DNA from 2 places in the Pseudoalteromonas sp. TAE56 genome. Region 1 is predicted to be linked to the other one. Evidence: predicted binding sites of a transcription regulator. Region 1 holds the regulator's gene; the other holds the start of a gene.
The links. The regulator NrdR, encoded in region 1, represses ribonucleotide reductase genes. The targets are predictions, from matches to a motif close to AAACACNANATNTNGTGTTT.

Region 1 (10,980 bases):
AGAGCCCGTTGGTTGCTCTGCACCCTTTATAAGGCGCTCTAAATAACGTGCAATTTGATCGACTTCTAAATTAACTTGGGTACCTACTTTAAAATGAGCAATTGTGGTTTGCTCACTCGTGTGTGGGACAATTGTTAATTTGAATTTATTGCCCTCTACAGCGTTTACTGTCAGGCTTATACCATCAATACATACCGAACCTTTGTACGGAATGTATTTCATTAAACTTTCTTCGGTTGTAAGCCAATATTCTGTTGCTCGAGCGTTTGCTGTAATGCTTGTAATAGTTGCTATGCCATCAACATGGCCAGACACTAAATGACCGCCCAAACGCGATACAGGTTGCATGGCTTTTTCAAGATTCACCGTTTGCCCTAAAGCATAGTGAGCAAAACCGGTTAAACCAATCGTCTCGTTAGATAAATCAGCACTAAAACCGTCAATATGTTTATCAACTACGGTTAAGCAAACGCCATTGGTTGCAATGCTGTCGCCTAGCTTTACGTCTTTCATATCAAGATCAGCACTTTGGATACGAATGGCTAAGTCGCCTTGTTTTTTTTGTAATAAAGCAATTTTGCCTGTGGCTTCTATTATCCCAGTAAACATAGCGCTACTCTTTTTTATTAAGTGATTTTAATGAGTTTTTAACGCGGTGATACGTAAATCGTCACCAATGCGCGCACATTCATTAAATGTTAAATCAACGGTGTTTTGCATACTCGTCAATTCAGGAAAATTAACTAAACTTTTTGCATCATGACCCATGAGTTTAGGCGCTAAATAAAAAACAAACTCATCTATTAAATCAAGCTCTGTCATTTTACCAGCAAGTGTTGCCCCAGCTTCAAGCCAAACATTATTAAACTCTAGTTGCCCAAGCTTTTCTAAAACAGCCTGTAAATCAACTTTGCCATTGCTTTCACTTACTTCAATATGTTTTACAAAATGCGGCCATTGCAATGATTTATCAACCTTAGTCGTAAATATTATTACATCACTTTGGATTTTAAATAAAGCAAGGTTAGGCGTTAAACGGTTTTGAGAGTCAATAATAACACGCACGGGCTGGCGAAGCGGTAAATTGGTAGGTAGCGTGCAAGGCAACTCGCTTAGTCGTACATTAAGTTTAGCATCGTCTACTAACACGGTATCGGCACCAGTTAAAATAGCGCAACTTTTCGCTCGGTATAATTGTACGTCTTGGCGAGCCGCTGGACTTGTGATCCACTTACTTTGTCCATTTTTAAGCGCTGTTTTACCATCTATACTTGCTGCCATTTTACAGGTCACATAAGGTAAGCCTTGCTCCATTCGCTTAAAAAAGCCAACGTTAAGTGCGCGTGCTTGTGATTCAAGTAATCCATAAGCAACTTCAATACCGGCATCGCTCAGTATTTTAAGGCCTTTGCCCGCAACCTGTGGGTTTGTATCAACCATAGCGGCAATTACTTTTACAACGCCCGCCTTTTTTAAGCCTTCAGCACACGGTGGCGTACGCCCATAATGACTACAAGGTTCAAGCGTTACATAAGCCGTTGCACCTTGTGCATTATTACCCGCTATTGCCAGTGCATTTACTTCTGCATGGCCTTGACCTGCTAATTGATGAAAACCCTCGCCAATTATTTGATTATTCTTAACTAATACACAGCCAACATTAGGGTTAGGCGTGGTAGTAAACTCGCCTTTTTTGGCAAGTTCTATGGCGCGTGCCATATACATTTCGTCATGTTCGGTAAAAGTAGTTTGGCTTTGCATTGTTATACCAATTGCGTTAAATAAGTGTTCTATTATAGCGCTAAGAAAATAGCGTAATAACAAGGCGAAAATTATGACATATAGTTATTCTATATAAATAATTTTTAACGCAGTGAGTGCGCTATTTAATGCGATAGAATGATCATGTTTTAATAAAATTGGTATTACTCCCCTAAGCGGGCAATCTCTTCGCCAAATTCGCGTATATCTTCAAACGAGCGATAAACAGATGCAAATCTTACGTACGCTACTTTATCGAGCTTTTTGAGGGCTTCCATAATACATTCACCCACCAAATGGCTTGAAATTTCTCGCTCACCCGTTGCGCGTAGTTGCGATTTTATTATATTCACGACTTCATCTACTTGCTCTGTGCTCACTGGGCGCTTTTCGAGTGCGCGATTTAAGCCATTTAATAATTTATCTTCGTTAAATGGTTCACGGCTGCCGTCTTGTTTAATAACACGAGGCATAACCAGTTCAGCGCCTTCAAATGTAGTAAAGCGCTCGTGGCAGTCGTTACACTCACGACGCCTGCGAACTTGATGGCCTCCGCCAACAAGGCGTGAGTCAATAACTTTAGTATCTTTTGCGGTACAAAATGGACAATGCATAGCTCGGTACTTCCGTTTTAAAACAAAAAAGACCGCTAAATAGCGGTCTTTTATCTTAGCAAAAAAATAGGGCCTGTTGACCTTTCAGGATTAAATTTGTTCTATCTAGGGGCGATTTAATCGCGGCGCGAGGTTTGTAACCTAGTGGGCTAAGTAAAAACCGAGCAACAAAGAGTAAATCGCCCCTAGGACGAACCCGAGGGCAGTGCATGTTTGGCATTTATGCTGCGTTATCGCCTATTTGTGTGGAGTAACCACACTACATAGACTCTGCCTTGCCTAAAAACCAAACATACTACTGCAAATTAAACCTCGAAAGATAAACAGGCCCTTAGCCTATGTGCTCTCAATTACTGCTGCTTATGCAATTAAGCGTAAACAGGTAATTTTGCACAAATTGCTTTAACTTTTTCTTTAACTTGCGCCTGTACAGATTCATCAGTGATGTTATCTAGTACGTCACAAATCCAGCCAGCAAGCTCTTTTGATTCTGCTTCTTTAAAACCACGGCGAGTAATTGCAGGAGAACCAATACGCAAACCAGATGTTACAAACGGTGAACGTGGATCGTTTGGCACTGAGTTTTTATTAACGGTGATATTAGCGTTACCAAGGGCTGCGTCTGCATCTTTACCAGTAATATCTTTGTCGATTAAATCGAGTAAGAATAAGTGGTTTTCAGTTTTGTCAGATACGATTTTGTAGCCACGTTCTTGCATAACTGCGACCATTGCTTTTGCGTTTTTAACAACTTGTGTTTGGTATACTTTAAACTCTGGTTGAAGTGCTTCTTTAAATGCCACTGCTTTTGCTGCAATAACATGACATAAAGGACCGCCTTGACCACCAGGGAAAACAGCGCTGTTAAGCTTTTTGTAGATTGCTTCGTCGCCACATGCAGAAATAATCAAACCACCACGAGGGCCTGCAAGTGTTTTATGCGTAGTTGTAGTTACAACGTGTGCATGAGGAACTGGGCTTGGGTAAACGCCTGCCGCAATTAAACCCGCAACGTGAGCCATATCAACAAACAGATAAGCACCGATTTTGTCAGCAATTTCACGGAATTTAGCCCAATCAACAATACCTGAGTACGCTGAGAAACCACCAATGATCATTTTTGGTTTGTGCTCAAGTGCTAGTGCTTCAACTTGTGCATAATCAATTTCGCCCGTAGCTTCATCTAGTCCGTATTGGATTGCGTTGTAAAGCTTACCAGAAAAACTTACGTGAGAACCGTGAGTTAAGTGACCACCATGAGCTAAGCTCATACCTAGTACAGTATCGCCAGCATCTAATAATGCTAGAAAAACAGCTGCATTTGCTTGCGAACCAGCATGTGGCTGTACGTTAGCGTAGTCAGAACCAAATAATTCGTTAGCACGGTCAATTGCTAATTGCTCAACAACATCTACATGCTCACAACCGCCATAATAACGTTTGCCAGGGTAACCTTCTGCGTATTTGTTTGTAAGCTGTGAACCCTGCGCTTCTAGTACGCGTGGGCTACAGTAGTTTTCTGAAGCGATTAGTTCGATATGCTCTTCTTGGCGAGCAGTTTCTTTGGTTATCGCGTCAAATAACTCTGGATCAAAATCCGAAATATTCATGCTACGTTCTAACATTGGGGTCTCCTAGGGCAACGTGTATGGTGTTTTTTAGAGGCTTTATTGTACGCTTTAAACGACTCTTTGCCTACGCTCTTAAGTTGAGGATATTTAAACAGGGATTGAAACTATTTCACAGCCCTTTTAAGATGATATTTTTTTATAAAGCCATAATAATTTTAAATGAATTATATTTACTACATTTAATTAGTAAATATAACTAAATGTATTCATCCGTTTAAAGTTATAAAAAAAGCGGCTCAAGCCGCTTTTTCTTGTAATTTAACTTAGCCTAGTTTATCAAGTATTTCGGTACGTAACGCGTCGTAATCGGCGTTCATATCGCTTGCTAGGCATGGTTTTGCTAGTGCATCAGCAAGTGGTTTTGGCATACCTAATTCAATATTTAGAATACCCTCTACGCTTTCTTTAAACTTAGCAGGATGAGCGGTCGCTAAAAAGATACCCGCGGCACCAGGTGCACGATTTTCAACAAGACCTTGGTAAGCAATAGCAGTATGAGGCTCTGCAATATAGCCAGTTTGTTGAATTTTTTTCATCACGGCTTGCGTGTCTTGCTCGTTTACGCTTGTTGAATAAAAATTATCGTAGCTAAACCAGTTATTATCTAACATTGTTTGTACACGCGGCCAATTGTTTGGCTTACTTACATCCATCGCATTTGAAAGCGACTCAAGTGTTGCATTTGGCGTCCAGTTTTTATCAAGCATAAAGCGCGGCACAGTATCGTTTTGGTTTGTTGTTGCGCTTAATTTACCTACAGGTAAACCAATAACCGCACCAATCATTGCGGCGCACACATTACCAAAGTTACCACTAGGCACTGATATATGCGCTGTTGCGCGTTTTTCTTTCGGTAACTGTGCAATGGCTTCAAAGTAGTAACAAACCTGAGCAACTAAACGGCTAATATTAATTGAGTTAGCTGAGTTAAGCCCAAGTGTTGATTTAACTTCTTCATCTAAAAAGGCATTTTTAACTAGCTCTTGGCAATCATCAAAGCTGCCCTCAACTGCATAACAATGAATATTGTTACCTAGCGTAGTAAATAGCTTTTGCTGAGCAAGTGAAATTTTGCCTTTAGGGTATAAAATTACTACGTCGATATTTGGTTTATTGTAAAAAGCATGCGCTACAGCTGCACCGGTATCGCCCGATGTTGCTGTTAAAATAGTTACTTTTTCATCTTTATTAAACTGCGTTAAACACTCTGCCATAAAGCGACCACCAAAGTCTTTAAACGCAAGTGTAGGACCATGAAACAGCTCTAAACAGTATGTGTTATCTTGTACTTCCACCAGCTTAACGGGAAAGTTAAATGCATTTTTAACCATTTGTGCCACAGTATCGCTTGGTAGCTCATCTCCAATTAGGTGAGATAATATTTTGCCGCTGCGCGTAACAAAGTCCATATCAAGCAATGCATCAACATCGGACAGTGGGGCTAGTGATTCTGGAAAAAATACACCTTGGTTACGACCCAAACCTGTTTTTACGGCTTCAACGAACGACACTTTTTGTGAGCTATCTTTTAAATTATGTAATTGCATGACTACCTATCCTATAAAACTGTTAGTTGACGCGTGCCGTCGTTATCTAATTTACAAATGTGGCAAAAGCCTTGCTCGTTAATGTAATTGGTTTCTAACCACTGCGCGCATTGCTGTGCAGCTTCAAGTGTTTTACATACGCTAAACAAGGTGGGTCCTGCGCCCGAAATACTGACTATTTCAGCGCCCAGCGCTGGCAAGCTTGCTTTGGCTTCACTAAAACCTTTAATAAGCGGTGCGCGGTAAGGTTCTGCTATTTCATCTTTCATTATGCTTAGCGCATCGTCAAAACGATTAGTTAACAGCAAGCTACTAAATGCCGATAAACGCTGAGCAAACTCAACACTTGCATGCATGCTCAACTCTTTTGGTAAAACAGAGCGCGCTTTTGCGGTATTAAGCGAAAAACCAGGAAACGCAGCAACGTAGTACCAGTTTTCATCAACAGGCAGTGTAATTGATTTATCAGGAATTAAATCACCAGTTAACTGCAAACCACCTAAATAACATGGCGTGATGTTGTCGTAATGACGACCGCCGCTTACTACAGCTTCAAAGTCAGCCATCAGTTCAATAAGCTCAACCTGACTTAAATTAGTTTTTGCAAACTTATCAAGGGCAGCAAAAGTAGCCACAACCGAACACGCACTAGAGCCAAGTCCAGATCCAATTGGTAAGTTCTTTTTAAGCTCGAGCTTTACGCTTGGCATATTAGGCGCAACATGCGCTCTAAAATGCACTAAGCACTGGTACGCTAAATTTTCATTAGCATCACTTGGTAACTTGTGAGCGTACTCGCCTGTGCAAATAAATTCGTCGCTTGGTGCTGCGCTTACAACGGCTACATCGCCTAATAAACTGCCATCAATTGGCGCAAGCGCTGCGCCAAGTGCATCAAAACCTACAGCAAAATTACCAATAGACGCCGGAGCATATACTTCAATCATAACGATCTCCTAGCGCGATAACGTTTTTAAAATATCAGCAAATACACCTGCGGCTGTTACTTCTGAGCCAGCGCCATAACCACGAATTACAAACGGACGTGGCTGATAATATTGGCTTAAAATAGCCAGCGCGTTTTCACCATCACGAATGACACTAAGTGCATGTTTGGCATCTACTGCTTCAATACCTACTTTACAGTGGCCTTCTTTAATTGTGCCTACATAGCGAAGTACTTTGCCTTCACTAGCAGCACTTTGAATAAGCTTGTTAAAATCAGCATCTAAGCTTGGTAGTTTTGCCATAAACTCATCAACGCTATCGCCCTGTGCAAAACCTGATGGTAATACAGACTCAACTTCAATATCGCTTAACTCTAATTTCATACCGGCTTCGCGAGCAATGATCAATAACTTACGTGCTACATCGGTACCCGATAAATCATCACGAGGATCGGGCTCAGTAAAACCGCTTTCTTTGGCTTTAATAGTTGCCTCAGAAAGTGATAAACCATCTTGAAGTGCGCCAAACATATACGAAAGTGAACCTGATAAAATACCGCTAAACTCTAATAACTCATCACCCGCACCAAATAATGACTGTAAGTTGTCGATTACTGGTAAGCCTGCACCTACGTTTGTTTCGTATAAAAATTTACGATTATTCTTTTGCGTTGCTGCAATTAAATCTTGGTAATACGTGTATGAGCTTGTTGTTGCTTTTTTATTGGCAGCAACCACATGAAAACCTGCATTTAAAAAGTCTACATACTGCGCAGCAAGTGCATCCGACGACGTACAATCAACAAGTACAGGATTTACTAAATGATTTTGCTTAACAAACTGCTCTACTAGTTTTAAATCAAATGCCTGCTCAGATGAGGCCAATTTTTGCTGCCAATCGCCAAAAGCAATACCTTCACTATCTAGGTGTAATTGACGAGAGTTAGCAACACCATACAAGTTAAGTTTAATATTACGTTTTTCAAGCCACGCTTGCTGACGCTCAAGCTGATTAATAAGCTCTTGCCCTACTAAGCCACAACCTAGTAAAAACACATCAATTGACGGCACATGCGTGAAAAAGTTTTCATGGCATATTTTCACGGCGTCGTTACATAACTCACCATCAATTACCGCAGAAATAGCACTTTCTGTAGAATCCTGTGCAATTGCCACAATATTTACTTGAGCTTGTGCAAGAGATGCAAAAAACTTAGCCGCTAAGCCACGGTGCGCGCGCATGTTATCGCCCACTAAAGTAACAATGGCTAAATTGCGCTGCACTTGTACAGGCTCAATAAGCCCTGCTTGTAACTCAAGCTCAAATGCAGTTTGTAGCGCGTCAAGTGCAAGTGCTAGGTCTGTTTCGTGCACACAAAAGCTAATGCTAAACTCGCATGATGACTGAGTGATTAATACAATTGATACGTTATCGTGAGCAAGCGCGTTAAATACCTTAGACGCCATACCTACTTTGCCTTTCATGCCTGGCCCTGAAACAGTTAACATTGCAAGGTCTTGTAGGCTCGAAAGCGCTTTTACTGGCTCATCTGATGAATAATCGTTACCAATTAATGAGCCTTGTGCGTCTGGGTTATGCGTATTTTTAATTTCGCACGGCACGCCCGCTTTAGCACATGGTAAAATTGTTTTAGGGTGAAGTACTTTTGCACCAAAGTAAGAAAGCTCCATCGCTTCTTTATAAGATAAAAAATCTACTTTAGTCGCTTTTTTAATATAACGAGGATCAGCACTGTATACACCATCAACGTCTGTCCAAATTTGGCAAATTTCAGCTTCTAAACATGCTGCTGCAATTGCTGCTGAGTAATCTGAGCCATTACGACCAAGCGTTGTAAGCTCACCTTTATCATTACTCGCTGTAAAACCAGGCATGATATAAATAGTTGCAGGGCTTTCTTTAAGCACAGCTTGAAAGCGCGCTTTACTTGTTACTAAATCAGCCTCTGCATCAATGTAGCCACCCGTTGAAGCAATGCAGCTGGTTGCTTCTAAGTATCTTGCATCATGCGAGCTCAATAAAGCCTGCATTAAAGAAACGCTCACGCGCTCTCCAAAGCTAATCACAAATGCGCGAACCTGATCAGGGCAACACTGTATAAGTGACACGCCATCTAGTTTATTTTTAAGCTCGCCTAAGTTTGGCCAACTTGTAACTACACCACCACTTTTTTCAACGTCAGCTTTTAAACCTTCACAGCGGCTAACCAATGCTTGCCATTGCTGCGAAAAATCTGAGCCTTGCTCTGCGGCACTTGCAAGTGCAACTAGCGAATCGGTCATTCCACCGGGAGCAGAAAGTACCAATAACATTTCATCTTTTAATTGTGCTTTAACTAGCTGAGCTACCTGTTGTAAGCATGCATAGTCGGCAAGCGAAGACCCACCAAATTTTAAAACTCGCATTGTTTATGTTCCTCATCCCATAAAACGAAAAAAGGCCTGTGTTCTAAGTGAACACAGGCCTTTAAATTTGTTGCACCGACCTATGCCACTATCCAGTAAGAATGATGGTTGTAATAATTATGGTCAGTACGCGATTAATTGTTTTCATATGTTAAGACTGCCTTAACAAAGGCTATGCTGTCAACCCTAAATCAAAAGATAAAACATCCTTTTTTAACATGAAAAAACCTAATGAATGCCAAATTTATGCAATATTTCGTTTAAGTTAGATTTATTGATAGGTTTATCGATAAAGTCTATTGCGCCAAGTTGAGCGACTCGTTGCTTCATTTTCTCTTGTATATCGGCGGAAATAACTAAAACAAAACACTCTATTTTTTCTGTTTTTATAGTCTCGAGTACTTGTATACCATCAACTTCGGGCATCGTGAGGTCTAAGCATAGCAAATCAAAGCTTTGTGCCCGTAAAAGTTCTAGAGCATGCGCTCCATTTGTAGCTTGTTGTATTTGAGCGTCTATACATTCATTCAAACACCGCACAACTTGTTTACGGGCGACTGCAGAATCGTCACAGACTAATATCGAAAATTTCATCATGTTTACTACTACACAACCATCAAATTTATTAAAAGGTTACTAAAATACCTTCCTTCGCATTTTAGACACTTTAACACGCCTCCAAGCACTCAGCGCATTAATAATTTAATACAATGATAAATATAGAATAAATCCGTTTAAGATATAATTAACCAAGGCAAATACCAATAAAACCTTAAATACTTAATAGATAACAAACTTACTAACTCATAGCTTGTTTTAATTGCTTTGATGCTACACGCCTGCTTTTTGGGCTTATCTTGTTAAATTTTAACTTTTTTATTTATTTTTAGAGGTTTATTGACTAACTTTTAAATTACTATCGTAACGTTACAAAAATAATAAAGGATGAACAAGTCACTCATGTTACAAAAAAGTCTTTCTAAGAAGCTGCTGACTAGCGTTTTATCCGTCTATTTTTTGCTTACCTTTGTAGTGACTTGCGGACAAGTGCTTGCTGAATACGTTAATACTAAAGACTATATCCGTGATGAATTGAGTACATTACAAAAAACCTTTAGTCGCAGCTTAACACGCGCTATTTGGGAACTTAATACCAAGCAAACAATTACAACAGCAGAAGGTCTACTCGCCATCCCCATGATTGAAGGGATTATAGTTCGAGATGACAGCGGTGAAATTATTTCACAGCTAGGACGTTCGCTCGATATACATAAACTATATAACCAACAATTAGTACAAGAAGAAGTAATTTTAGAAGATAGTAAATCGGGTTTATTTGGTTATACCTTTCCACTTATTTTCGAATTTTCAGGCCGTGCAACCCAAGTTGGCGACGTTACCTTATTCTCAAGTCGAGAAGTTGTTTTTAGCCGCATTATGGTATCAATCTACTTTTTGATTGGTAACGCAATGATTAAAACCACTTTTTTGATCATTTTATTTTTAATGGCATTTAGAAAACTTCTTACAGACCCTTTAGCTGAGCTCACTGAGCAGCTAGAAAATTTAGAACTGGATGAGCTAGAAGGTCAACACATAGAAATAGAAACAGAGGAGCATAACGAACTAAAAGTGATGGAGCAGTCGTTTAACAAACTAATTGATAAAGTAGTTCAGTATAGAAAAGAGCTGGAACACACCCAAAAAGAACTCATTATAAGTAACGAAAAGCTCGATCAGCACAACATACAACTTGAACAAGATGTAGCCCGTAAAACATCAAATTTAAGCCAAGCAATGATGGATTTACAGCAGCAAAAGTACGAACTCGAAAAACAAAAAATTGTACTCACAGAAGAAGTTGATTTACGCCGAAGTACAGAACAAGAACTAATTACAAAGCAAACTGAATCTCAGCGTTATATAGAAGAGTTGAGCCTTGCACAGGAACGTTTATTAGGCACAGAAAAAATGGCCGCGCTAGGTGGACTTGTCGCAGGTATTACACACGATATAAACACCCCTATTGGTATAGGTGTAACGGCAATATCAT
Region 2 (10,980 bases), on a different contig from region 1:
TCTGATTTAGAAAAAAGTGTAAATGCGAGTAATAGCAAAGTATGGCAACAAGATATAACGTCCGCGTTTATGGGCGCAACTTATCAGCTATTACGTGCAAGCGATAAAGCGCAAGCACTGATCAATAGCTATAAAATTGGGCAAGATACCCAGCACGATAATTGGGGCGCTTACGACTCACGTTTAGCTCACGACGGACAGTATATTTATTTGTTATCAAAACATTTTCCTGCTCGCTTAAAGCAGTTAACTAAAGATGATTTGTTTAATGTCGTTGACCCTATTTTTAAAGGAGACTACAACACGTTGTCGTCTGCTTGGTCTGTACTTGCTATGACGGCATACTCAAAAGTTGCGTTATCACAAGCCCAGCCTGAAGATGTAAAAATAATGGCAACAACGACAATGGCAGAAAAAGAGGCATTAGACATAACCTATACACCTTATCCTAAAGCCTCGTTTTTAAATGACGTTAAAACGCTTGATGTATTAGCGCCACCTCGCTCATTTTACATGATGAGCCAAGCTGGTTTTGATACAAACGTGCCACAAAAGTCATTAAGTAATGGTTTAGAAGTTGTCAGAGAATACCAAGACGATAAAGGTAATGTGATAACCACCGCTGTTCAAGGTCAAGAACTAAACGTTGTATTACGAGTGCGTAGTACAACGGGTAAAAATATTTCGGATGTTGCTGTTATTGATTTACTACCTGGTGGGTTTGAAGTACTCAGAGACAGCGTTCGCAATAGTTATAATCGCTGGACCTCTGATTATAAAGATATACGAGAGGATCGCGTTATATTGTATGGCAGCTTTGGCGATAGCATGACTGAGCTTACTTACAAGATTAAGGCTACTACATCTGGCAGCTTTGTAGTGCCATCGGCTTATGCTGAATCTATGTATGATTTAAGTATTAAAGCGCACTCAAAATCGGGTCGTTTTGATGTTACCGCCGCTAAATAAAAAGTTTAGTTTTATAATGAAAACGGCTTTTTTTACAACAGCACTGCTTGCAGTGCTGTTGTATTTGTTTACTCCAAAGCCTGATATTACCCAGCCCAATGCTTACTCAACGGCTTTTTACGATAGCAGTGATAAATTACTTCGTTTAAATTTAGCCGCAGACGATAGATATAGATTATGGACGCCAATAGATAAAATCCCTTTGAGCGTTCAACAAGCTACTTTATTGTATGAAGACCAAGACTTTTATGAGCATATTGGTATCGATTTTATTGCTTTAATAAATGCGTTTTATACTAGCTATATTAAAAGAAGTCACCGAGTCGGTGCGTCAACAATAACAATGCAAGTAGCCCGGTTGCACTTTGGGATGAACACGCATGTTATTTTTGGAAAAGTAGAACAAATACTTCGAGCGTTACAAATTGAGAGACACTACAGTAAAAACCAAATACTCGAGGCGTATTTTAACTTAGCGCCTTATGGATCAAATATTGAAGGTGTTGGTGCAGCCAGTTTAATTTATTTTAAGAAACCAGCTATTGATCTTAATTTACCTGAGTCATTATTACTTAGCTTAATCCCGCAAAACCCAACCAAACGAAATCCCATTAAAAAATCGGCTAAACTGGTATTGCTAGAAACAAGAAAAAAACTGTTTACTCGTTGGCTTGAAACCCACCCAGACGATAAACATTGGCTAGCAGCTATGCAATTACCGATAAAGGTATATGCCTCTTCAGACTTGCCTTTTGAAGCTCCACATTTTATTGACAATTTACAAAGCGAGTACCCGCACCTAAAGCCTGGAGAATATAAAACGTCGATAGGCCTTAATTTACAAAACTTACTTCAGCGCCATGCAAGAAATTACATTAATCGCAGGCATAGAGACGGGCTCAGTAATACGTCTGCTATTTTACTAAATTATAAAACTATGGAAGTAGTTGCTGAATTAGGCTCTGTGGATTTTTTTAATAATGACATTAGCGGTCAAGTAAATGGTGTAAGAGCTAAACGTTCACCAGGTTCAACCCTTAAACCATTTATTTATGCGCTTGCTATAGACGAAGGGTTAATTCATCCATTAACGCTTGTAAAAGATGCCCCCAAACGCTTTGGAGGATATACACCAGAGAATTACGATCAGCAGTTTTTAGGGCCTATATCGGCTACTGAATCGCTAGTGCTGAGCCGTAATGTGCCTGCTGTTAATTTGATGTATCGCTTACAAAAAGTTGGGCTATACGATTTACTCGTTGCAGCCGATGTTAAAAAGCTTCAGCCCAAAGAGTTTTATGGTTTAGCGCTTGCGCTGGGCGGCAGTGAAGTAACGATGCTAGAGCTCGTTAAGTTATACGCTATGTTAGCTAATTTAGGGGTGTATAAGGATGAAGTTATATTAAAAAAAGACGCCACTGTTATTAACCAAAACAACCCAAATAATCAAAACAATCATATCAAGCAACTCATCAGCCCAGAGGCAGCCTACCTGACTTTACAAATGCTAAGTAAAAATAGTGCAGTTGATGAAATTTCATTTCAAAAAGAAAGAAGACAATCATATCCTGTATATTGGAAAACAGGTACTTCATTTGCTTTTCGCGATGCATGGTCAGTAGGTATTGTTGGTCCGTATGTTTTAGCTACATGGGTCGGTAATTTCTCAGGAGAAGGGCACCCATCTTATATTGGGCGACAAGCAGCCGCGCCTTTATTTTTTGAAATAATACGTTCATTAGATAGTTACGGCTTAATCAAAGGCAATATAAAACCAGGTGGTTTAAATATTACAGAAGTAGATATTTGTTCAACAACAGGTGATTTACCTGATGTGCATTGCCCTAAAACAGAAAAAGGGCTTTTTATTCCAGGTAAGTCGCCAATTAAAGTGTCCGATGTACATCGTGAAATTTATATTGATAAAGTATCGGGATTACGTGCTTGTCAGTATGTTGAATCTACAACTACAAAGGCAGTTTATGAATTTTGGCCATCTGACTTAGTCAGATTATTTAAACAAGCAGGCATTGTTAAACGCCAGCCTCCACCTTATTTAGATTCATGCTTAATTAATGACACGAGTACACGAGGCTCAGCACCGAGTATTACATCCCCGAGTAATTTAATTAGCTACACGATAAGAGCCAGTAAATTGAAGCAAGAAGGCCTGCCTTTTAGCGCAATCACAGATACAGACTCACGTATTTTATATTGGTTTGTAGATAACAGCTTTGTTGGTAAAGTAGAGCGAGATACGCCTTTTTTCTGGCACCCGCAAGTAGGCGAATTTGACGTAAGAGTGGTTGATAATTTAGGGCGTAGCGCATCAGTTTCAATGCGTGTAAAGCTCGTTCAGTGATACGTAAATAAGCTAAAGAGCTAGTTATCGGGTATTAAACAATTAGATTGGCGTTTATAAACTGTATTTAGCGTTTAGACTACTTTAAATTAATACTTACATTGCCATTGGGTTTACAGCAGCACAGGAGTATTTCGCCTTCGCGCACAAACGCAAGTGGCTCTTCGTTATATTCAACACTACCTGACACTAACGTTGCTCTACAGGCGCCGCAGTAACCTTCGCGGCATTGGAATGCAACGTCTATTTTCATGGATTCTAAGCACTGTAGAAGAGAAGGGCAGCCAGCGGTAAATTCTATACACTGGCTGTTTTCTGCAAGCGTTATGCTTGCAGTAGACTTGTCACTCATTATAAATCAAAATCACCAAATTCTGATGCATCAACTTGAGAGTCTATTTGACCAACAAGGTATGAGCTAATTTCTGCTTCTTGAGGCGCTACTTGCACGTTATCAGACACTAACCACGAGTTTATCCATGGGATAGGGTTACTGTTATTTTCAAATTGTGCTGGCAAGCCAATGGCAGTCATACGTGCATTAGTAATGTATTCAACGTACTGACATAAAATATGTTTATTTAAGCCAATCATTGAACCATCTTTAAATAAATACTCAGCCCACTCTTTTTCTTGCTCTGCAGCATCAACAAACATTTTAATCGCTTCGTCGCGGCATTGGGCTGCAACAATCGCCATTTCTGGGTCATCTTTACCGTCTTGCATAATGTTTAAAATATGCTGAGTACCCGAAAGGTGAAGTGCTTCATCGCGTGCAATTAGCTTGATGATTTTAGCGTTACCTTCCATTAGCTCGCGCTCAGCAAACGCAAACGAACATGCAAAGCTTACGTAAAAGCGAATTGCTTCAAGAATATTTACAGACATCATTGCAAGGTAAAGCTTCTTTTTAAGCTCAAATAAATTAATGATAACTGTTTTACCGTTAATCTCGTGTTTGCCTTCACCGTATAAGTTGTAAAGCGAAACAGAGTTAATTAAGTCATCGTAGTATTTAGTTACGGCATCAGCACGTTCGCTAATTTTATCGTTGCTAACAATGTCATCAAAAATAAGCTCAGGTGCTTGTGTTACGTTACGGATAATATGTGTGTATGAGCGGCTGTGAATTGTTTCACTGAACGCCCATGTTTCTATCCATGTTTCAAGCTCTGGTAGCGATACGATTGGAAGTAGAGCCACGTTTGGCGAACGACCTTGTACACTATCAAGCAGTGTTTGGTATTTTAAGTTGCTTAAAAATATATGCTTTTCGTGATCTGGTAATGCTTGAAAGTCTAAACGGTCTTTACTTACATCTACTTCCTCAGGACGCCAAAAGAAAGACAGTTGCTTTTCAATTAACTTTTCAAAAATTGGGTATTTTTGTTGGTCGTAACGAGATACGTTTACAGTTTGGCCAAAAAACATTGGCTCTTGCATTTGGTTATTATGGTTTCGGCTAAAAGTAGTATAAGACATGTTTATCACTCAAAAAACTATCAGAAAAAGCGGGCTAAATGCCCGCTTAAAATAAAAATCAGCAGTTATATTTTACACGCGCCGCCTTCACAATCGTCATCTTCCACTTCTGGAGCATCTTCTTGTGAATCTGAGGCGCCATCGCGAGTATTGTGGTAATACAAGGTTTTAACACCTAGTTTGTACGCGCTTAGTAAGTCTTTTAATAAGACTTGCATAGGTACTTTACCGCCTTCGAACTTGTTTGGATCATAATTTGTATTTGCAGAAATTGTTTGGTCAACAAATTTTTGCATTATGCCAACAAGCTGCAAGTAACCATCGTTTGATGGAATGTCCCATAGTAACTCGTACTGATCTTTTAAACGCTCATACTCAGGAACAACTTGTTTTAAAATACCGTCTTTACTTGCTTTAACGCTAATATGTCCACGTGGTGGCTCGATACCGTTAGTTGCATTAGAGATTTGCGACGATGTTTCTGATGGCATTAATGCACTTAGTGTTGAGTTACGCATACCGTGCTCTTTAATATTTGCACGTAGTGTATCCCAGTCAAGATGAAGTGGCTCATCACAAATTTTATCTAAATCACGTTTGTACGTATCTGTTGGCATAATGCCTTGAGAGTACGTTGTTTCGTTAAACTTAGGACATGCGCCACGCTCTTTAGCAAGCTCGTTTGATGCCTTCATTAAGTAATATTGAATAGCTTCAAAGGTTTTATGTGTTAATGCATTTGCGCTACCATCTGAATAACGCTTACCGTTTTTAGCTAGGTAGTAAGCGTAGTTAATTACGCCTATACCTAACGTTCGACGACCCATAGTTGCATTTTTAGCCGCCGGTACAGGGTAGTCTTGGAAATCAAGTAAGTTATCAAGTGCGCGTACTGCAAGTTCAGCTAGCTCTTCAAGCTCATCAAGTGACTCTATTGCACCTAAGTTAAACGCAGACAGTGTACAAAGGGCAATTTCGCCTTCTTCGTCATTTACGTTGTTAAGTGGCTTAGTTGGCAATGCAATTTCTAAACATAAGTTAGATTGGCGAATTGGCGCAACTTTAGAAATGAATGGGCTGTGTGTATTACAGTGATCAACATTTTGTAAATAAATACGACCTGTACTTGCACGTTCTTGCGCAAACATAGAGAAAAGCTCAATGGCTTTAATACGTTTTTTACGAATAGACTCGTCTTGTTCGTATTTTACGTAAAGTGCGTCAAACTCAGCTTGGTCTTCAAAAAATGCATCGTAAAGGCCAGGCACATCTGATGGGCTAAATAATGTAATGTAGTCATCTTTAATTAAACGAGAATACATTAGTTTATTAAACTGTACGCCGTAATCAAGGTGACGAACGCGGTTGTCGTCTACACCACGGTTATTTTTAAGTACAAGTAGGTTCTCTACTTCTAGATGCCAAAGCGGGTAGAACAAAGTTGCAGCGCCGCCGCGTACACCACCTTGCGAACAACTTTTAACGGCTGTTTGAAAGTGCTTATAAAAAGGAATACAACCTGTATGGTACGCTTCGCCGTTACGAATATGGCTACCTAAAGCACGAATTCGACCAGCGTTAATACCAATACCTGCGCGTTGTGATACGTATTTAACGATTGCAGACGATGTAGCGTTAATTGAATCAAGGCTGTCGCCACATTCAATTAATACACACGAGCTAAACTGGCGAGTAGGCGTACGTACACCTGACATAATTGGCGTTGGTAGAGATATTTTAAATAATGATACCGCGTCGTAAAAACGTTTGATGTAATCAGTACGTGTTTCACGTGGGTAGTCTGAAAATAAGCTTGCTGCTACTAAAATATATAAAAACTGTGCACTTTCGTATATTTCACCCGATACACGGTTTTGAACGAGATACTTGCCTTCAAGCTGTTTTACAGCTGCGTAGCTAAAGTTAAGATCGCGAGAATGATCAAGGTATGCATCAAGCTCGTCTAATTCTTGCTCTGTGTAATCTACTAATAAGTGAGCATCGTAGCGTTTATCGCCAACCATTTTTGTTACGTGGTCAAATAAACGTGGTGGTTCAAATTGACCATACGCTTTTTTACGTAAATGGAATACAGCTAAACGTGCAGCTAAGTATTGATAATCAGGCGATTCTTTTGAAATCTGATCCGCTGCTGCTTTAATGATGGTTTCGTGGATGTCTTTGGTACGAATACCGTCGTAAAACTGAATGTGCGATTTTAATTCAACTTGCGAAACCGAAACGTTGTTTAAACCTTCGGCGGCCCATTCAATAACGCGATGGATCTTATCCAGATCAAGTGGCTCTTTGCGCCCGTCACGTTTGCTTACAGATAACTGTTGGTTCATTTGCCTGTATTCCTTGGGAATTATGTATTTTGACCAATGCTTTATACCTCGCCGAAGCAAGGTACATACTCATTTATTATAGGTTTCACCGTATTGGCGAATTTAATTGAATAACATTTGGCCACAATATCTGGTGTTGTTCAATTTAGAGATCACAAGATAGTGTGGTCTGAGTTGTTTTGCAAGGGACATAATTGCCCCTATTTGTGGATAACTTTGGGATAACGCATTTGTGTTAGTAGACACTCACCTTCGAACAATCATTTAAGTTGAAATATGCAAAAATCAACTAATGATCTGCTAAATTTACGCATTTTAAAAATAAATTTTGACTGCTTTTTTTATCAGCAAGCTTTGTGTGAAAACTAACACAATCACAATATATAGTGTTTAATAATTAACATGACACTATATATGGTTAAAACCGTCAATTGGACTTAGCCAGTTAAAATTGGCTTCCCAAGCTATCGCTTCATCTCTACTTGGGATGTAACCCCAAAGAGCCGTTGCGGTATGCATACCTGCCGCTTTGCCTGCTTGTATGTCTCGCTGCGCATCACCAATGTATAAACAGCGCTTTGGTTCTACTTGCATGAGCTTTGCACAGTGTAGCAGTGGTAAAGGTGATGGCTTAGCTTCAGTTAAGGTGTCGCCACTTATTACTACACTGGCATTTTTCAATGCAGGAATAGCTGCCACTAAAGGATCGGTTAAAAAGCCAGGCTTATTAGTCATGATCCCCCATTTGATCTTTTTCTGATCAAGGGTGATAAGTAACGATTCAACACCGCTGAAGCAATGCGTGTGCTTTGCTATGTTTGCAGCGTACTCGTTAACTAATTGCTTTATAAGCTCGCTTTGGTGTTGTTTGTCCCATAATTCTTTAAAACCAGCCTCTAATAATGCGCCTGCGCCGTTAGATGCCGCGGGACGGTATATATCACTACTAACAGGTTCTATTTCATTGCTAATAAGGACTGCGTTTAAAGCGGCACCTAAATCATCAGCGGTGTCGAGTAGGGTGCCGTCTAAATCAAATAAAAATGCATCGTACTCTATAAGGGGATGAGGGGCTTGAGAGTTAGCCATTAAGCTAACTTCTCAAAATAAAGTATGTAATTTACGCTAACGTCACTATTGAGCGTATATTGCTTTGATAGTGGGTTATAAGAAAGCCCTGTACTTGCACGGACTTTTAAACCGGCTTGCTCTGCCCATGCAATAAGCTGTGCAGGTTTTATAAACTTTTTATGGTCGTGTGTACCTTCAGGTACCATTTTTAAAAGTTTTTCAGCGCCAACAATGGCGTATAAATATGCTTTAGGTGTTTTGTTAAGGGTTGAAAAAAACACATCCGCGCCTGGTTTGGCAAGTGCGGCTACAGCATGAATGATAGAAGCTGGGTCGGGTACGTGCTCAAGCATTTCCATACAGGTTATTACATCAAAGCGCTCTGGGTTTTGCGAAGCAAACTCTTCTGCCGGTATTTTTATGTAATCTACATTTACGCCTGTCTCTAAACTATGCAATTTAGCAACAGTTAACGGCTCTTGACCCATGTCGATACCGGTTACTTTTGCGCCCATGCGTGCCATGCTTTGGCTTAAAATACCGCCACCACAGCCAACGTCGAGTGTTTCTTTATCGAATAAGCCTTGCGTTTTGTTTGCTATAAAGTCTAGTCGTAACGGGTTAATTTCGTGAAGAGGTTTGAATTCTCCGTCTAGGTCCCACCAACGCTCAGCGATGGCTTCAAATTTTGCTATTTCTGCGTGATCTACATTTTGATGTTCGGTCATAAAATACTTCCTCGTCAATCTGAGGCCATTATATAGGGCTAAATTGATAAATCGCAAAGTTTTGCGCCTGTAAATTAAAATTAATTGTGATAGCATGGCTGTTAGAAATAATAACAATACTCTTAATACCCAATACCGGGTTGTTGAGAGCTGATACTGAAGGAATGTGATATCAAATGACTGATCTCGCCAATGAAATTCTGCCAGTCAATATTGAAGACGAGTTAAAAAACTCCTACTTAGATTACGCAATGAGCGTAATCGTAGGACGTGCATTACCAGACGTACGTGACGGCTTAAAACCTGTTCATCGCCGCGTTTTGTTTGCAATGAACGAGCTTAGTAATGACTGGAACAAGCCTTACAAAAAATCGGCCCGTGTGGTCGGTGACGTAATCGGTAAATACCACCCACACGGCGACAGTGCAGTTTATGACACGATAGTTCGTATGGCTCAGCCATTCTCACTGCGTTATATGCTTGTAGATGGCCAAGGTAACTTCGGTTCGGTTGATGGTGATTCAGCAGCGGCAATGCGTTATACAGAAGTACGTATGGCAAAAATGTCGCATGAGTTATTAGCCGATCTTGAAAAAGAAACGGTTGATTTCGTTCCTAACTACGATGGCACAGAGTTCATCCCTGATGTTTTACCTACGAAAGTTCCTAATTTATTAGTGAATGGTTCGTCGGGTATTGCGGTAGGTATGGCTACAAATATACCACCACATAACTTAACTGAAGTTGTAAATGGGTGTTTGGCACTTATTCAAAATCCTGATTTAACTATTTTAGAGTTAATGGATTATATCCCTGGTCCTGATTTCCCAACGGCTGCAATTATCAACGGTAAGAAGGGCATTGAACAAGCCTACTTAACTGGCCGTGGTAAAGTGTACATGCGTGCACGCGCCGACATCGAAACCGATGAAAAAACAGGTCGTGAAACAATTATCGTTCACGAAATTCCTTATCAAGTTAACAAAGCTCGCTTAATTGAAAAAATTGCTGAGCTAGTTAAAGATAAGAAAATTGAAGGTATTAGCGCGCTACGAGATGAATCTGATAAAGACGGTATGCGTATCGTTATTGAGATTAAACGTGGTGACGTAGGCGAAGTTATTTTAAATAACTTGTATTCACAAACTCAGTTACAAACTGTGTTTGGTATGAATATGGTTGCTTTAATTAATAACCAACCTAAGTGTTTTAATTTAAAAGAAATGCTTGAAGAGTTTATTATTCACCGCCGTGAAGTAGTAACTCGTCGTACCGTGTTTGATTTACGCAAAGCGCGTGACCGTGCTCACACGCTTGAAGGTTTAGCGATTGCGCTTGCAAACATTGACCCAATTATCGAACTTATTCGTAAATCCCCTACACCAGCTGAAGCTAAAATTGCCTTAACAGCACGTCCGTGGGAATTAGGTCATGTACAAGGTATGCTTGAGAAAGCAGGCGAAGATAATGTAGCCCGTCCAGATTGGCTTGCTGCTGATTTAGGTATTCGCGACGGTCAATACTATATTTCTGAGCAACAAGCTCAAGCAATTCTAGATTTGCGTTTACACAAGCTTACTGGTCTTGAACACGAAAAAATCTTAACTGAATATCAATCGTTATTAGAGCTAATTGCTGAACTACTTTATATTTTGGCGACTCCTGAGCGTTTAATGGAAGTTATTCGTGATGAGCTAGTTGAAATTAAAGCGCAGTATGGCGATGAACGTCGTACTGAGATTAATGCAGCGGCTCACGATATCAGCCTTGAAGACTTAATTACTGAAGAAAACGTTGTAGTAACGCTTTCTCACGAAGGGTATGTGAAGTATCAGGCATTGTCTGATTACGAAGCACAGCGTCGTGGTGGTAAAGGTAAGTCAGCAACGAAGATGAAAGATGAAGATTTCATCGAACGTCTTTTAGTTGCAAATACACACGACACGATTTTATGTTTCTCTACAGCGGGTCGTTTATATTGGCTTAAAGTGTATCAGTTACCACTAGCAAGTCGTGCAGC

Region 2: a site for NrdR is predicted at 7,281-7,300, ahead of nrdA (class 1a ribonucleoside-diphosphate reductase subunit alpha). Genes of this name have one in related genera too.

Annotation. Positions count from the first base shown of each region.
Region 1 is NZ_AUTN01000131.1:33,689-44,668, forward strand. It holds gene L656_RS0115350 (riboflavin synthase) at 1-609, opposite strand, end outside; gene ribD (bifunctional diaminohydroxyphosphoribosylaminopyrimidine deaminase/5-amino-6-(5-phosphoribosylamino)uracil reductase RibD) at 637-1,761, opposite strand; gene nrdR (transcriptional regulator NrdR) at 1,926-2,375, opposite strand; gene glyA (serine hydroxymethyltransferase) at 2,744-4,000, opposite strand; gene thrC (threonine synthase) at 4,270-5,553, opposite strand; gene thrB (homoserine kinase) at 5,565-6,500, opposite strand; gene thrA (bifunctional aspartate kinase/homoserine dehydrogenase I) at 6,510-8,927, opposite strand; gene L656_RS0115390 (response regulator) at 9,156-9,524, opposite strand; gene L656_RS0115395 (sensor histidine kinase) at 9,888-10,980, shown strand, end outside.
Region 2 is NZ_AUTN01000144.1:21,152-32,131, reverse strand. It holds gene L656_RS0118235 (alpha-2-macroglobulin family protein) at 1-969, shown strand, start outside; gene pbpC (penicillin-binding protein 1C) at 986-3,331, shown strand; gene yfaE (class I ribonucleotide reductase maintenance protein YfaE) at 3,411-3,683, opposite strand; gene nrdB (class Ia ribonucleoside-diphosphate reductase subunit beta) at 3,683-4,813, opposite strand; gene nrdA (class 1a ribonucleoside-diphosphate reductase subunit alpha) at 4,879-7,161, opposite strand; gene L656_RS0118210 (HAD family hydrolase) at 7,570-8,250, opposite strand; gene ubiG (bifunctional 2-polyprenyl-6-hydroxyphenol methylase/3-demethylubiquinol 3-O-methyltransferase UbiG) at 8,250-8,960, opposite strand; gene gyrA (DNA topoisomerase (ATP-hydrolyzing) subunit A) at 9,137-10,980, shown strand, end outside.